Regions from separate parts of the Marinobacter sp. THAF197a genome, predicted to be linked through region 2. Evidence: predicted binding sites of a transcription regulator. Region 2 holds the regulator's gene; each other region holds the start of a gene.
The links. Region 2 encodes FliA, which starts transcription of late flagellar genes. Its sites were predicted from a motif close to CTAAAGTTTNNNNNNNNNNNGCCGNTAA; they were not measured.
Positions count from the first base shown of each region.

Region 1: a site for FliA is predicted at 1,873-1,900, ahead of FIV08_RS01360 (methyl-accepting chemotaxis protein). Genes of this name have one in related genera too.
Region 3: a site for FliA is predicted at 1,338-1,365, ahead of FIV08_RS17840 (methyl-accepting chemotaxis protein). Genes of this name have one in related genera too.

Region 1 covers NZ_CP045324.1:304,525-308,718, forward strand. The annotation lists gene FIV08_RS01350 (cation diffusion facilitator family transporter) at 1-457, shown strand, start outside; gene FIV08_RS01355 (CHAD domain-containing protein) at 474-1,823, opposite strand; gene FIV08_RS01360 (methyl-accepting chemotaxis protein) at 2,057-3,733, shown strand; gene FIV08_RS01365 (TRAP transporter substrate-binding protein) at 3,844-4,194, shown strand, end outside.
Region 2 covers NZ_CP045324.1:1,449,800-1,453,993, forward strand. The annotation lists gene flhF (flagellar biosynthesis protein FlhF) at 1-1,205, shown strand, start outside; gene FIV08_RS06690 (MinD/ParA family protein) at 1,276-2,088, shown strand; gene FIV08_RS06695 (RNA polymerase sigma factor FliA) at 2,121-2,864, shown strand; gene cheY (chemotaxis response regulator CheY) at 3,024-3,407, shown strand; gene FIV08_RS06705 (protein phosphatase CheZ) at 3,428-4,194, shown strand, end outside.
Region 3 covers NZ_CP045324.1:3,847,566-3,851,759, forward strand. The annotation lists gene uvrD (DNA helicase II) at 1-1,215, opposite strand, end outside; gene FIV08_RS17840 (methyl-accepting chemotaxis protein) at 1,470-3,083, shown strand; gene FIV08_RS17845 (hypothetical protein) at 3,112-4,194, shown strand, end outside.

The DNA of each region.
Region 1 (4,194 bases), 1.1 Mb from region 2:
GGGTGGCCGTGCGGTGGCCGCCGATATGGCCATGGTGTTTGGTGCGGTGAACGTGGTGGGTTGCCTGGCCGTGTGGGTGTATCTACGCTGGTCCAGCTTTCAGAACGACTCCGGCCTGGTCAGGGCCGAGCAGAGGCAGTGGCTGATGGACAGCGCCCTGAGTGCTGCCGTGATGATCGGTTTTGCCGCCGCCTGGATGCTGGAGAAAAGCCAATGGTCTGCACTGGCAGTCTATGCAGACCCGGTGATGATGCTGGTGATCTCGGTGTATTTCATGACCGTGCCGGTGAGGATGATTCTGGAGTCAGTGCGGGAGTTGCTGCTGGCGGCACCCTCGGAAGAGGCCATGGACGATATCCAGGAAACCCTGGAAGACCTTGGCTTGAATCCGGGCCAGGTGAGAGTGGCGAAGTTGGGCCCTAACCTGCTCCTGGAAGCTCGTATGGTCAGAATCTGAACCTGGTGTTCTGGCATCAGCCAGCCTTCAGCCCGCCGATGGACAGAATCAGTCTGCGGGTGTCGTCCTTTTCGACGGCCAGGTAGTCCAGCAGGGCCTGAAGCGCGCCGTTTGGATCCTCCGGGTGGTTTGAAGCAAACCGTTTGACCAGCTCAATCTGGACATGCAGATCCTGGAAACGGCCATAGAGATCCTGGCGCTGTCGTAGGGTCTTAAGGGCGGATTTCCAGCTGTCGATGTCCAGTTCCATGAGGTAGCGGATGCGCTTCAGGAGTTTGCGGAGATTGTGGATGTCCTCATCTGGCGCGTCGTGCAGCAGTTCGGCGGTTTTCCGGTTGAACATGCGCAGCCGGTGTTCAACGCTTTTTTGAACGTCCCTGGTACTGAGTTTGTCGATCAGTTTGCGGAACTCCCTTGACTGCAGCTCGTCCTCCCAACTGTGCAGGCTCTGCCGGTAACGTTTGCTTCCAAGCCGTTTCGCCAGTTTTTTCTGTTCCTTGCCCACCCGCGCGCAGACCCATTGCTCCAGTGCCCGCAGGAGCTCTGGCTGGTCACTGCATAGCTGCGGCAGATCCTGGCGGAAGACGTGCAGATCCCGCAGGTTACTCGTGGCCTGGGCGTGTCGTTTCAGGTGGGAAATGTGGCTCTTCAGTGATTTGTTTCCGGTTACCTCGGCCAGGGATTCGGCCACGGCGCGGCTGCGACGAAGGGCAATGCGATACTGGTGGAGAAACTCATCGTCCAGGCCGAGCATCACCCCCCGATGTAACTGGTTAAGACTCTCGGCCTGCCCCAAAAGCACTGACGGAGTGTCTTTGACCGTCGCTTTGCCGGCGTTCTTGTGCCGTTTCTGGTTCTTGCGTTTGAACGCCTCATAACTGAAGTCCACCGGGGTTAGAAAGGTTTCAAGCCGACCTTCCCGTTTGCCGAGTTTGCGCCAGTGTTTGATTGGTAAACGTATGTGAATAAAACTGGCGGTGGGGAGTTCAAAGGGAGCGTGCGGCACCAGGGTGGCTGCCAGTTCCAAAAGCGCCGGGTTGTGCCCGACAATGGCCAGGGTTTGCGCCTGATTGTCACAGTTCTGCAGCCACTGTAATAGACGCCGGTAATCAAAGGTATAGAGTTCCGGGTTAGTGTAAATCTGCGCTTCACCCATCGAGGGATGCAAAATGCCTTTAAGCGTTTGTTGGGCGCGCAGGGCAGGGCTTACGTGAATCTCTCCTGCCATGGCCCCGTAACGCAGCAGCGCCTTCCCGAGCGGTGCCAGCTGTTGCTCGCCTCGTGGGTTTAGCGGGCGGTCCTTGTCGCTGAGGTTGTCGTTATCCCAGCTGGACTTGGCATGGCGGATGAGAAAAAGGTGTTTCACGGTGAGCTCTCCCCGGCACGACTGACATGAAACTTTAGTCTGACACAAGCTCAAGTCGTTTACATGACGGCCGATACCCGAACTACCTGAAAGGCTTGATACAAATGGCCTGGCTACCAAGTCGACATGTTTGTACTTGAGTATTGGTATACAGGCGTTAACAAACTGGAACAGCCTTGTACGTGGCACTGTGGATAATCCCGAGGCCAGAGCAGACAATCCGGAGCAGAACCATGACATTGTTGAGCAACCTGACCATCCGAGCCCGCCTGTTGATTGGTGTACTGGTGCCGGTACTGATTACGGCGGGTACCATTGCCTGGATCACCGCCAGCCAGATTCAGGCAAACGGAGAAGCCGAGTTGGAACGCCTGGAGGAAGAGCTTCTGGATGCCCGTAAGGAAGGCCTGAAGAATCTCGTGGAAACGGCCCGGGCAGTGGTCATGGATGCCAAGAACAACTCTGGGTTGTCTGATAGAGACGCCCGCGAGGAGGCTCGCAAACGGCTACGCTCCATCACATTCGGGCAGGATAACTACGTTTTTGCCTACGCCCGTAATCTGGATAATCTCGCCTACGCTCCGGACCCTTCCCGCGAGGGGCCGACGACCAACCCCAATACACAGAAACTGGTTCGGGACCTGTTCTCAGCGGCGGGAACCGACGGCTTTTATGAGTACGACTGGACAAACCCCGCCTCGGGCGAGGTAGAGCCGAAAGTGTCTTATTCAAGCATCATCCCGGGCTGGGACTGGATGATGGGTGCCGGTATCTACGTCACCGATATCGAGCGGGTAGTGGTTGAGGCACGAAAGGAAATCGATTCGGCTATGGCGGCCGCCATGGGCTTTATCCTGTTGGTGACCTTCATTGTGGTTGCTGTGTCCTTGATCATCGGCCTGGTGATCGGCCGCACCGTGACAGCGCCCCTGAATAAAGTCAGCGATATGATGCAGGAAATCGCCGACGGTGATGGCGACCTACGCCAGCGTCTGCCGGAAGACGGCAAGGATGAGTTGGCTGAGCTAGGCCGCCGGTTCAATCATTTCGTGATCAAGATTCAGGATACTATTCGTGAAGTGGGCTCAACCACCGATCAGGTCGCCTCGGCCGCCGAAGAGCTGAGCCGTGTGGCCAACGAAACCCGCCAGTCGGTTCAGGAACAGGGCTCGGAAACAGACCAGATTGCGTCGGCGATCAATGAAATGGCAGCCACCATCCAGCAGATTTCCGGCAATGCCAACGAAGTGGAAAGCGCCGCTTCAGACGCCGACCGCATGGCCCGTGAGGGTGGTGAAACGATCACCAGCGCGCAAGGTGCCGTCAACCAGTTGTCCGAAGAAATGGAGAGCACGGCGGCCAGCATTAACGCCCTGGCGGAGAAGTCCAATGATATCCAGCAGGTTCTGGATGTGATCCATGCCGTCACCGAGCAGACCAACCTGCTGGCGCTTAACGCGGCCATCGAGGCTGCACGGGCGGGTGAGCACGGTCGTGGCTTCTCGGTGGTGGCGGACGAGGTTCGGCAGTTGGCCAAACGCTCTGCGGAATCCGCCGATCAGATTCGGGAAATGATTGACGGCTTTGTGGCCGAATCCAAGGCTTCTGTTGAACGGATGAACCATTCCCGCAAGAGTTCCGAGGCTACCGTCGAACGCATCAATCACGCCACTGGTGCGCTGAACACCATTGTGACATCGGTGACCCAGATCCATGATCAGGTTACCCAGATTGCCACGGCGGCGGAGCAGCAGAGCCAGGTGGCCGAGGAAATTAACCAGAATGTGGTGCGTATTGTCGACGCTGCCCAGCGTAGCGACACCGGGGTTAACCAGACCAATGAAGCCAGTCACGAGCTGGCGCGGCTGGGTGAAAACCTGCGTGAGCTGGTGAGCCAGTTCAAGGTCTGATTCCGGCGAGGCCGGCCTGCCGCATTGGCGTGGCTGGCCTCCACGGTTATCATGGCTTTCCGTTATTTGTTCGTTTTACCCTCAAAGCAATAACAATGGAAGCCAACACCATGTCTATGCACAGAATCTTCGTGGCGGCCCTTACGTTGGTTGCCCTGCTGACCAGCCCGTTTGCGGCGGCCGAGAAAACCTACACCATCCGCCTGGCTGAAACCTGGGGCCCGAACTCCAAAATCCTGGGTGAGACTCCTCGCAATATGGCCGCGATGGCGGAGCGGATGTCCAGCGGCCGCCTGAAGTTCCGGATTGATTCTTCGAACAAGCACAAGGCGCCCTTCGGTATTTTTGACCTGGTGCGCAACGGCCAGTATGACATGGGCCACACCGCCTCGTACTACTACAAGGGCACCATCCCCAACGCCATGTACTTCACCACCATACCGTTTGGCATGATCACGCCG
Region 2 (4,194 bases):
TCGAAATTGTGACGGCCCTGGACTATGACGAAAATATGGCACGCCAGCGCCTTGGCGAGAAAGCGGCACAGGCCACCAACGGCTCGCGCCTGGCGGAGCTGCAGGCAGACCAGCATCGTCGGCTGGAAGAAGAGTTGAACCGATCACGCAGTCGCATTCGCGAAGTGCGGGAGAAGCGGGCGGGTGTCGGCGCGGAATATGATCGTGCACCGGCTGACGATCGGCCGGCTGCCGACTGGTCAGGTGAGTTGGCCGGGGGGTCGACCTCGGTGGGCAATGCAGGTGGCCGGCCAGCGGCGGGCTACTCGGATGAGTTGGCGAGCATGAGAGCGGAAATCAACTCCCTGAGAGAGATGGTCAGCGGCCGTACCTCGGTACCCGAGAAGCCTGCAGTCGCGGCATCCAATGCAGTTCAGCAGAGGCTTGCCGAGCGGCTGCAGGAATTTGGTCTGGGCGCGGAGCTGGCAACCTCTCTGTCCCGTCAGCATCGTGCCGGCAGGTTGGAAGACGGTTGGAAGCAATCCCTGAAGATGCTGGCCACCGGCGTACGTACCGCTCGGGAAGACTGGCTTGAGGCCGGCGGCGTCTATGCGCTGGTGGGGCCAACCGGGTCTGGGAAGACCACCACCATTGGCAAGCTGGCAGCCCAATATGTACTGGAGCATGGGCCGGATTCCCTGGCGTTGGTCACCACCGATCGCTACCGGGTGGCAGCCCATGAACAGCTATTCGTGTTTGGCCGTATTCTCAATGTGCCGGTCCGGGTTGTGGACGAGAGTCATTCCCTGGATGACATTCTGGACGAATTGTCAGATCGGCACCTGGTTCTGATTGATACCGCCGGGCTGACCAGCTCGGATCGCGGTTATCAGGAACAGCTGGCGGAGTTGGCCCGGAGCGATCACAATATCCGTACCCATCTGGTCGTGTCTGCCACCAGCCAGCCGCGCATCATGAAATCCGTGTGGCATTGCTATAAGATGGCAAACCTTGCAGGCTGCGTCATGACCAAGATTGACGAAGCGCTGACACTGGGTGAGTCTTTGGGCTTTGTCATGGAAACCGGCCTGCCAGTGGCGTGGTATACCGATGGCCAGAAGATTCCCGAAGACCTGCACTGGGCCGAGGCCATTCCTCTGGTGCGGTTGGGCGTAGAACGCCTGAAAACAATGCAGCACGGCCAGGCCGTTGCAGAAGGGGCCTGAGGCCCGGTGGTACAGCCGGTGCGCTGCCGTTTGTGCCCACACAAGAACGCAGTAAGAGACTGATAACAGTATGAGCAGACCACATCCGGTTCAGGTGATTGCGGTTACCGGCGGCAAGGGCGGTGTCGGCAAGAGTAATGTGTCCGTCAACCTCGGTATCGCGCTGGCCCAGAAAGGCCGGCGGGTGGTGTTGCTGGATGCGGACCTTGGCCTTGCCAATATCGACGTGCTGTTGGGCATTACCGCCAATCGCAATCTGCAGGATGTGCTCAGTGGCGAGTGCGACCTCAAGGACGTTCTGGTCAACGGCCCGGGTGGTATCAAGATTGTTCCCGCATCGTCCGGCACCCAGCGTATGACCCAGTTGAGCCCGATGGAACATGCGGGGCTGATCAACGCCTTCAGCGAGCTGGGTGACCAGATTGATGTGCTGATTGTTGACACCGCAGCCGGTATTTCCGAGTCCGTCGTCAGTTTCCTGCGGGCCTCCCAGGAATTGCTGCTGGTGGTGTGCGATGAGCCTACCTCGATTACCGACGCCTATGCCCTGATCAAGCTGATGAATCGCGACTACGGTACCAACCGTTTCCGTATTCTGGCGAATCAGGTGCGAAATGAGCAGGAAGGTCGGCATCTGTATGAAAAACTGACCCGTGTCACCGAGCGTTTCCTTGATGTAGCACTACAATATGTAGGTATCGTGCCTTACGACGAAGCCGTCAAAAAAGCCGTTCAGCGGCAGCGGGCCGTTCTGGATGCCTATCCACGGGCCAAGGCGTCGCTGGCGATCCGTGCCCTGGCAGAGAAAGTGGACAGCTGGCCGCTGCCATCATCGCCAAGAGGGCATCTGGAGTTTTTCGTGGAGCGGCTCGTCGAAGTCTGATCTGAATCCAGTCCTATAAGAAAACCGGATACATGACATTGGCGAAAAACCTGGGAATCTACCATCAGGCTGGCGCAAAAGGTCCCTCTCAGCTGATTGAGGAGCATGCGCCGCTGGTCAAGAAAATCGCCCTACACTTGATGGCCCGTTTGCCGGCCTCGGTTCAGCTTGAAGATCTTATGCAGGCGGGCATGATCGGCCTGCTGGAAGCTGCGCAACGCTATTCCACCGGCAAGGGTGCCACCTTTGAAACCTACGCAGGTATTCGTATCCGCGGTGCCATGGTGGATGAAATCCGCAAGGGCGACTGGGTTCCCCGCTCCGTTCACCGCAATGCCCGCCGTATCGCGGCAGCCATCAAGACGGTTGAAGACCGCACCGGGCGCGAGGCCCAGGATGTTGATGTTGCCGAAGAGCTGGGCATTGACCTGTCGGAATATCATGCCTCCCTGGCAGACGCCAACAGTGGCCGACTTTTTAGCCTTGATGAGCTCAATGAATCCGGGGAGCTGCCGATAGAAGAAACAGAGGCCAGCGATAATCCCCTGGATGGCATTGCATCAAATGCATTCCAGAAAAGCCTGGCAGAGGCAATTGAGGAGCTTCCTGAGCGAGAAAAGCTGGTGTTGAGCCTCTACTACCAGGAAGAGCTCAACCTGAAGGAAATTGGCGCGGTGCTTGGCGTCAGCGAGAGCCGGGTCAGCCAGATTCATAGCCAGGCGGCCCTTCGTCTCAGGGGACGGTTGTCCGATTGGCGGGAAGACGAGCCAGAATAAACCGGGCCGGCGCTGACCGCGCGGCGCGTAACTGTGTAGATTTTGGTAACCGGCGCTTTACAACGCGGCCAAACAACACACAATAAGCGGTTAAAGCAGCGGCCTGCTAGACTTTCAAAAGGCTTAATGAAATCCGGGTGTTACTGACTGGAGGTCCCATTGGACAAAAACATGAAAATTCTCATTGTGGATGACTTTTCCACAATGCGGCGAATCATCAAGAATCTGCTGCGCGATCTTGGCTTCACCAATACGGATGAAGCGGACGATGGCAACACTGCCTTGCCCATGCTCAGGAGCGGCAAGTACGACTTCCTGGTGACCGACTGGAACATGCCAGGCATGTCGGGTTTTGATCTGCTCAAGGCGGTGCGGGCAGACGAGAACCTGAAGAACCTGCCGGTGCTGATGGTAACTGCGGAGGCCAAGCGTGACCAGATTGTGGCGGCGGCCCAGGCCGGCGTTAACGGGTACGTCGTCAAACCCTTTACCGCTGCCGTTCTCAAGGAAAAGATTGAGAAGATCTTCGAGCGAATCCAGTAACCAGAGGTCGGATGGCTGTCATGACTGACAAGAACGAGAACCATCAGGGCCTCGACCCGGAGGTAACCGAAAAGCTCCAGCAGCAGAGTTCGGAGTTGGCCGAATGTATCAGTTCCGGTAACTACGCCCGGGCAATGTCGGTGATCAACGAGCTAAGTGAAGTTCGCGACCAGAGCCTCTATCGGGAAGTGGGGCGGTTGACCCGGAGCCTGCACGAGGCTATCCGGAATTTTCAGATAGACGCCCGCAGTGCCGAGCAGAAAGAAGCCTTGTCCAAGATGTCCGATGCCTCGGATCGGCTGGCCTACGTTGTCCAGATGACCAGCCAGGCGGCCAATCGCACCATGGACCTGGTCGAAGAAAGCATGCCGGTGGCGCACACCATGCGCGACGAAGCGACCGCCCTGCGAGACGAATGGCAGCGGTTGCGCCGTCGGGAAATGGAGCCGGCAGAATTCCGGGAACTGTACGGCCGCATTGATCGCTTCTTTGCGGGCCTGGCCACAGATTCCGATACCCTGTACAGCAATCTGTCTGAAATCCTTCTGGCCCAGGACTTCCAGGATCTTACCGGGCAGGTTATCCAGAAAGTCACGGCCCTTGTGAAAGAAGTCGAAGAGAACCTGCTTGGCCTGGTGGTGATGGCCAGCCACGTGGACCAGCTCACCGGCACCGTGCACCAGATTGAAGAAAAAGAAGAATCGGCCGAAAAAGGGGTAGGGCCTCAGATCAAGGCTGAGGAGCGTGATGATGTAGTTTCGGGGCAGGACGACGTTGATGACCTGTT
Region 3 (4,194 bases), 1.9 Mb from region 2:
GTCGTCCCGGTGGTACTGCACCAGGCGCAGGTAAGCCAGGGCGTTGCGGATTTCCTGGCGGTCGTAGAAGCGCAGGCCGCCATATACCCGGTAGGGAATGCCCTGGCGCATCAGCGCCTCTTCCAGCACCCGGGACTGGGCGTTGGAGCGGTACAGAATGGCCGATTCGCTGCGCAGGTTGCCGTCGCTGACCCAGGCATTGATGGAATCGGCAATGTAATTGGCTTCATCCTGCTCGTTGAACGCCGCGTACAGGCTGATCGGCTCGCCATCAGGGCCGTCGGTCCACAATTCCTTGCCCAAACGGCCCTGGTTGTTGGCGATCACAGAGTTGGCAGCCTTCAGGATCATCTGGGTGGAGCGGTAGTTCTGCTCCAGGCGCACCAGCCGGGCATTGGGAAAGTCCCGCTGGTACTGCTGGATGTTCTCAATCTTGGCGCCACGCCAGCCGTAAATCGACTGGTCGTCGTCACCCACCACGGTCAGCGGCACCCGGTTGCTGGCCAGCACCTGCAGCCAGGCGTATTGAATGGTGTTGGTGTCCTGGAACTCGTCCACCAGAATATGCTGAAAACGCTGCTGGTAATGCTTCAGCAGTTCCGGCCGGTGCAACCACAGTTCGTGGGAGCGCAGCAGCAGCTCGCCAAAATCCACCAGCCCGCCTTGTTGGCAGAGCTTTTCGTACTGGCGGTAGATTTTCAGCATGGTGCTGGTGAAGTGATCGCCCGGGTTTTCCTGGATGTGATCCGCCCGCAGGCCTTCGTCTTTCTGACTGTTGATAAACCACTGGGCCTGCTTGGGCGGCCACTGGCTTTCATCAATCTGGAACTCCCGCATCACCCGTTTGATCATGCGCAGCTGGTCGTCACTGTCCAGCACCTGGAAGTTCTCCGGCAGGCCGGCGTCTTTCCAGTGGGAGCGCAGCAGGCGGTGGGCAATGCCGTGAAAGGTACCGAACCATAACCCGCGGGAGGGAATGTTCATCATCTCCTCGATGCGGTAGCGCATCTCCTTGGCGGCCTTGTTGGTAAAGGTCACCGCCAGGATACCGGTGGGCGGTACCCGGTCTACCGTCATCAGCCAGGCAATGCGGTGCACCAGTACACGGGTTTTACCACTGCCCGCGCCGGCCAGCACCAGCAGGTGATCGTTCTGGGCAGTAACGGCCTCGCGCTGGGCGTCGTTCAGGGGGTCGATAATGTGGGAGACATCCATGGAGATAGACTTCATCACTGTTTAAATTTACAGGGCATTGTATCAGGCCTGATCAACTACGTCCTTTGTCCTGAGACCCTACCTATAAACGGGTATACCACCTGAAATTTCAACGAGTAACCTTCAAGAGAGTGGCGTTTCAGCCGATACACCCTTTAACACACTGACACATTAATTCTGTGTCAGGCGTTCAAAAAACAACCTAGAATGCCGGCCGACTAAAGTCTTAGGACTGACCAGCAGGGACTGACAACATGCTCTCATCACTCAAAATTTCTCACAAACTGGCCCTGCTGGTTGTGGTTGCCGTTACCGCCTTTGTGGTCAGCCAGACGTTTTCCATTATCACCGAACGCAACAACTCCGAGCGCTTGACCGAGGTGCGCGACCAGCTCTATCCATCTCTTGAGTTGTCCACCATCAATCAGGGGCGGTTACAGCTGATCGAAAATCAGATCAATAGTGCGGTCACCACCGGCGACGACCAACAACTGGCTGCCACCCGTAATCTGAAAGATGAGATTGCAGCCAATCTCCGCAAGATCGCTGCGCTCAACCCAGGCTTAAGCCAACAGGCAACCAGCCTGAGCAGAGACCTCGAGACCTATTACGGTAACGCAACGCGCATCGCCACGGCCATTATTGAGGGCACCGCCGATTTCAACCGAATCGGCCAGGAGGCATCCGCCAACGCCAATCGTCTGGAAAAGCTGCGGAATGACCTGGACTCCATGCGCAGCACCATGGAAGCACGCCTGATCCAGGCCATTGACAACACCACGGCCGCCTCCAGTGAGGCTGGCACAGTGTCCCTGGTCATTCTGGTGGTGGCATTGATTGCCCTGGTCACCCTGAGCCTGATTATCGGCCGCTCGATCTCAAACAGCCTGAACCAGATCATCAGCTCTCTGCGCAACATGGCCTCAGGCGAAGGAGACCTTACCTCCCGTATTCATTACGAGGGCAAGGATGAACTCCGGGCACTGGTGAACCAATTCAACAAGTTCGTTGAGAAACTTCACGGGTCTTTCGCAACGATCCAGCAGGATATTGGTGAACTTAACAACGTTGCCTCGCACCTGGCCGGCACCAGCCGGACCAACCTGGGGCGCATCAGCCAGCAGGCCCAGGCCATATCCTCAACCCGAAACTCCGTTGAAGAACTGGTCAAGAGCGTTGAAGAAGTGGCGGGCTTTGCCTCGTCCGCGTCTGACCAGACTCAAGACGCTGCAAAATTTGCCACTGCCGGTCAGCAAAAGGTCAACAGCAATATCAGCACCATCCGGGAACTGATGGCCGAGATCGAAAAAACCGCCAGCCTGGTAAACCAGTTTGATGAGTTCTCCGTGAAGGTGGGCGGCCTGCTGGAGACCATCCAGACCGTTGCCGAACAGACCAACCTGTTGGCACTGAATGCCGCCATTGAAGCTGCCCGCGCCGGCGAGCACGGTCGCGGCTTTGCAGTGGTAGCCGATGAAGTGCGAGGACTGGCCGTGCGCACCCATAAAGCGACCGAAGAAATCCAGCAAGTGATTTCAGAGTTGTCCAAGTTGTCAGGCAACGCCGTTACGTCGATGAAGGGCAGTGTGGAAATGGCCCGTGAGGGCGTTGATGCCACGACTGAGTCCGGCGAAGTCCTGAGCAAGATCCTTGAAAACGTTCAGCAGATCAGCGAGCTGAACGAGCAAATTGCCGCTGCCACCTATGAGCAGAGCACCACTTTCAGCGAAGTCACCGGCCATATGGGCGATATGCATCGCAACGCCGAGGCGGTGATGGAAAGTACCGATGAGCTGGACAACGTCAGCCGCAAGATCCAGGACGTCAGTAATGGATTGCAGAGCGTTGCCGGCCAGTTCCGCGTTTAATACCCAACCAAAGACTAGGATGTACCTGATGAAGAGACTGTTCTCCGTCGCGCCCCTGGCGTTGGCGATTACCGCCACGCCTGTCATGGCACAAGACACCGAGCAAACCCTCGAGCGCATGCAGCAACAGCTGAACGCCATGCAGCAGCAGCTGAACTCTGCCCGCAACACCGGCGTCCGGTTTAACGGCTTTTTCAGCACCGGTTATGCACGTGCCAGTAACGACGCAGGTTACGCCGGCATCACCGAAGAGTCCGAAGTAAAAGACCTGAGCCTGTTCGCGCTTCAGGGTACCTTTGACGTTACCCAGAAGAGCCAGATTGTGATGCAGCTGGTTGGCCGCGGCGCCGATGACTGGGAGCCCAAAGTGGAATGGGCCTACCTGAGCCACCGCCCCACCAACAACCTGCAACTGCGCGCCGGTAAGATGCGCCTGCCCTTCTTCATGTATTCCGACTCCCTGGAAGTCGGCTATGCTCAACCCTGGGCACGCCCTCCCCAGAGTGTTTACGGCCCGATTGCGGTGACCAGCTACGTGGGCGCCGATGCCAGTTACAACTGGAACTTCGATAACTCCTCACTGAACGCCAACTTCTTCACCGGCTTTACCGACGAAGACGGTAACTCGGGTGATGTGCAACTGCGCAACATTGCCGGCCTGAACCTGACCTGGACGGATTACGTCTGGACGGTTCGCGGTATTGCGGCAACCGCTGAGGCGGATATTGATGCGACAAGGCTAGCCGCTCAAGCACCCGCAGGCGCCGATGTAAATACTGTGCTTGCCGACGGTGATCGCGGCAACTTCTACGGTATTGGAGCCAGCTATGATAATGGCAACTGGCAAATCATCGGTGAACTGACCCGCGTAGAAGTTGATGGCAAGTTCGCTGACACTGATTCTGCTTACCTATCAATCGGCCACCGATTCGGCAGCTGGACGCCTTACATCGCTCTCGGCTGGGTAGAGAGCAAGGATGATGACGAGCGTCTTGGCTTTGTAACCACATCCGGCGGAACCATCCTGGCTCCCGAATCAATCCTGAACTTCCAGCGCGAAGATTACAGTGTTGGTACACGCTGGGACATCACTCCGGGCGTCGCAATCAAG